2 regions of the Exiguobacterium acetylicum genome follow, and region 2 is predicted to be linked to the other one. Evidence: riboswitches for the same ligand, from Rfam matches in the RefSeq annotation. Region 2 holds a riboswitch; the other holds the start of a gene.
What was found. A riboswitch is a leader RNA that binds a small molecule or an ion and turns the genes downstream of it on or off. The one in region 2 is predicted to bind thiamine pyrophosphate.
Positions count from the first base shown of each region.

Region 1: another riboswitch for thiamine pyrophosphate. It lies ahead of thiT (energy-coupled thiamine transporter ThiT); the one in region 2 lies ahead of thiD (bifunctional hydroxymethylpyrimidine kinase/phosphomethylpyrimidine kinase).

Region 1 covers NZ_CP082333.1:2,058,209-2,060,411, forward strand. Annotated here, with positions in the region: gene K7G97_RS10815 (amino acid permease) at 1-75, shown strand, start outside; gene K7G97_RS10820 (thiamine diphosphokinase) at 130-732, opposite strand; gene thiT (energy-coupled thiamine transporter ThiT) at 734-1,294, opposite strand; TPP riboswitch at 1,356-1,465, opposite strand; gene rpe (ribulose-phosphate 3-epimerase) at 1,488-2,144, opposite strand; gene rsgA (ribosome small subunit-dependent GTPase A) at 2,147-2,203, opposite strand, start outside.
Region 2 covers NZ_CP082333.1:584,389-586,591, forward strand. Annotated here, with positions in the region: gene K7G97_RS03035 (murein hydrolase activator EnvC family protein) at 1-761, shown strand, start outside; TPP riboswitch at 825-935, shown strand; gene thiD (bifunctional hydroxymethylpyrimidine kinase/phosphomethylpyrimidine kinase) at 1,051-1,854, shown strand; gene thiM (hydroxyethylthiazole kinase) at 1,835-2,203, shown strand, end outside.

The DNA of each region.
Region 1 (2,203 bases), 1.5 Mb from region 2:
CATCTCTTCGTCAAAGGAAAACATCTATCCGCTCAAAGCGACATCCGTGTCGCCCCTTCTCAACTCGAAGAATAATTTCAGACAAAAAGAGGCCGCGGAGTCATCCACGGCCTCTTTCCTATGATTGTGCTATTCCTTAAGCGTCCGCATCATCAATAGTTCTCCTTGATGGAGCTCCACCTTCGCTTCTGACGCACACCATTCATTACTGACGGTCAAGGAACCTCCGACGGGTACGGGATGTGCATCAAGTGGATATTTGACTCCGGATAAGCTTAAAGTCGACGGTACGAGTGGAATGAACGAAAGATAATGATAGCTCCCTGCTTCGACTGCATACGTTCCCTCAGCCAAGTATCGTACCTCTTCTCGTTTCGTCACGAGTCGTGCCTCTGGATATCGCTTCAATAGATATACATTTTGGACGGTCATGTCGAGCCGCCCACCTGTCGCCCCGATGATGAAGGTATCCTCAAACTGTTTCTTCTCTGAGACTGTACGAAGTGCCAGTTCGAGATCCGTTTCATCTTTCTCAGCCGGATGAACGATTGCCCCTTCTGGTACATAACCAAGCGAATCAAAATCACCGATCGTCAGGTCGCATGTCAGCCCATACGATTCAATCGTCTGAACACCACCATCGACACCGACGATGAAATCACCCGGCTGACAAAACATCCGTAAATCCGGCACTTCTTCTCGCGGACCGGCACAAACGAGAATCGCCCGCATCTCAGACGCCTCGTGCCGAATAACGGAGTAAGCGTGGCGCAGTCGTAAATAGAATTCCTGCTACGATTCCACATAAGATGTACGAGGGAACCATATACGTTGCGTTATAGACGAAAGAGTATTCCACGACTGGACCTTTTGCATACTTGGCAAAAAAGACGATGCCACTGATGACATGACAGATATAACGGAGTCCTGCGCCTAATAACGTCGCAAGGAGAACGAACGCCATCAAGCTTTTCTTTTGTCCATTGCGCGCGGCTAGTCTGACTTGACGCGCGAACAGACCACTTAATCCGACGACACCATACGCAATCGTATAGTCAAGCATCGGTTGAACGATCGTCAAGACTTGTGGAGCGAACATCAATTGAATCGTACCGACAAGCGCTCCCGTGACGACCCCTCCGACGACACCGTGGCGAAATGCCATGACGAAGATCGGTAGCATCGCTAAGCTAATCGAACCACCTTGTGGCATTTTGAATGGAATCAGTAAATCAAAGACGACTCCGAGACTGGCGAAGATGGCAATTTCCATCATCATTTGTAACCGTTTCATGCTGTTTTTCCTCCTTCATTGTACGAGAGGACACAAAAAGGCAGTACGACGAACGCCGTACTGCCTGCGTGCGCCACATCCCTACGTCCGTTTGAACGGAACAGGTTCGAAGGGTTAAAGTCTAAAAGACTCCTCTCAGCCGCTTTTCAAGCGACACCCCTTGCGGTCATCATATTTCGTTTTCTCGTTCTTATTATACGGCAGCCCCTTGACGAATGCTAGTGATCGCTTCCGCATAATCTGGTGCATTATAGATTGCTGATCCTGCGACGAGAACGTTCGCACCGTTATCGATGCAAAGTTTTGCCGTTTCCGGATTGACACCACCGTCAATCTCGATTTCAAATGTCAGACCACGATCTGCTTTCATTTGCGCGAGTGCTGCGAGTTTCGGCATGACACGCTCGATGAAGGCTTGTCCACCGAAGCCCGGATTGACCGTCATCAATAAGACCATGTCGACATCCTCAAGGACGTGTTCAATCGTTGATAATGGCGTGTGCGGATTCAAGACGACTCCTGCCTTTGCGCCCGCTGCTTTGATTTGTTGTAAGACACGATGGACATGATTCGTCGCTTCGACGTGGAACGTCACGATGTCTGCCCCTGCCTTGACGAAATCTTCAACGAAACGTTCTGGCTGGTCGATCATCAAATGGACATCGAGAATCATATCCGTCTTTTGACGTAAACTGCTAAGCACAGGTAGTCCAAACGAGATGTTCGGTACGAACTGACCATCCATGACATCAAAATGGATATAGTCCGCGCCTGCCGCTTCGACTGCTTTGACATCACGTTCGAGATTCGCAAAATCTGCTGATAAGATAGATGGTGCAATTTTAATCATCTTTAATACCTCCGGGCTCGATTCTTGATTTCGTCTATAAACATACCATAGTTCTCATA
Region 2 (2,203 bases):
TCGTTGAGAAAAAAGCGGAGCAAATGCAAGAAAAGAAAGTATTGATTGAACAAAAGAAAGCGTTAAAACTTCAAATGAAAGAACGTAGTGCTACACTGAAGAAATTACGAAAAGGGAAGACGAAGTTTACGACAGAACTATTAGACGCAAAAGAACTTCAAGCAACTCTCGAAGCGCAAGAACGTGCAATTGCGGCAGCGAAGGCAGCCGCTAAAGCAGCGGCTGAAAAAGCAGCAGCGGAGAAAGCGGCAGCCGAAAAAGCCGCTAAAGCGAATGCTCAAGCAGCAAAACAAGCAGGTAAGAGTTCAGAATCAACTGATTCTGTTGCCCCGCCCGTTGTTTCGAGTGGAGGGAAATTCGTTCGACCGTCGTCTGGTGGAGTGTCGCAAGGATTCGGACCAGCAAGCGGCGCGAATGGTTATACGTTCCACAACGGTGTTGATTTCAGTGGTTCGGTCGGGTCTCCAATCGTCGCTGCAGCAGCTGGAACGGTCATTACAGCATCAGGTGGTGGACCTTACGGTAATCATGTCATGATTTCTCACTTCCTCGATGGACAAGTGTACACGACTGTATACGCACATATGAGTTCATTATCGGTTCGTGCAGGACAAACGGTCTCTCAAGGTCAGCAAGTCGGAACACTTGGTAGTACAGGGAATTCAACAGGACCACACTTGCATTTCGAACTACATGTCGGAGGCTATCAATACAGTGCTTCTTCTCCTCTGAATGCAGTCAATCCATTGGCATATCTGTAATCAAAACGGGCTTCGGCTCGTTTTTTTTTCTTCTCTATGCTACAGTTAAGGCGAAACGAATACTTGAGCAACTAGGGGAGCTGGAGGAATCCGGCTGAGAGGAAAACCAATCTGTTTTCGACCCTATTACCTGAACTGGATAATACCAGCGTAGGAAAGTTGAGCCGAACGGATACCGGAATGCGTGTATAACGCTTTCGTATAGCGTCGACTGCTTTTTTACAGCGGTCGACGCTTTTTTTGTCGGTCACGACTCCCTTACATTGCTCGATGGGAAGGTGAAAAGAATATGAAACACGTACTGACGATTGCAGGATCCGACTCCGGTGGTGGAGCTGGGATTCAAGCAGATTTAAAAACATTTTCAGCTTTAGGCGTTTATGGAATGAGCGTCCTGACAGCCGTCACGGCGCAAAATACGTTGGGTGTTCAAGCGGTGGAAGAGTTATCCCCAGAAATCGTAGATGCCCAGTTAACGTCGATTTTTTCAGACATTCGTGTCGATGCGATCAAAATCGGAATGGTCTCGAATGCGCAGACGATTCGTGTCATTGCTACACATCTCCGCAAACAGACAGTTCCGATCATATTAGATCCCGTCATGGTCGCTAAAGGTGGTCATGCCCTATTGCGGACGGAGGCTGAACAAGCATTGATTTCAGAACTTCTACCACTTGCGACACTCGTCACACCGAATTTACCGGAAGCGGAGCGTTTAACAGGACGATCAGTGACCAATCTAGAGGAAATGCGATTGGCGATGCATCAATTGGCTACACAGACAGGGGCAGTATTACTAAAAGGTGGACATCTCTCAGGAGCTGCGACGGATTTGTTGTTTGATGGGGAAGTGGAACACCGCTTCACATCGGAACGGTTAGATAATCAACATACTCATGGAACTGGTTGTACCTTATCTGCGGCGATTGCGGCGCGGATGGCGCTTGGAGAAGATTTAACAGATAGCGTAAGACAGGCAAAGAGCTATGTCACGGAGGCAATTCGTCATGGATTTGCCCTCGGAAAAGGTATTGGACCGACACATCATTTTCATTCACTTTGGAGGGATACACATGTTTACGACCATTCTTGAACACAAACCACTCATTCACCATCTGACGAACACGGTGACGATCAATGACTGTGCGAACGTCACACTCGCTGTTGGAGCATCACCCGTCATGGCGGAAGATATTCGCGAAGTAGAAGAAATGGTTAGACTCGCGCAAGCCCTCGTCTTAAACATTGGTACGATCGATGCAGACATGCAAGCAGCTCAACGACTTGCAGCCCGTGAAGCGGGACGTTTGAATGTCCCGATCGTTCTTGATCCAGTTGGAGCAGGAGCAACGACATTACGTACTGCCTTTTCTAAAGAACTTATTGATCTCGGGTGTACGGTCATTAAAGGAAATGCTTCTGAAATCAAGACGTTACTTGGG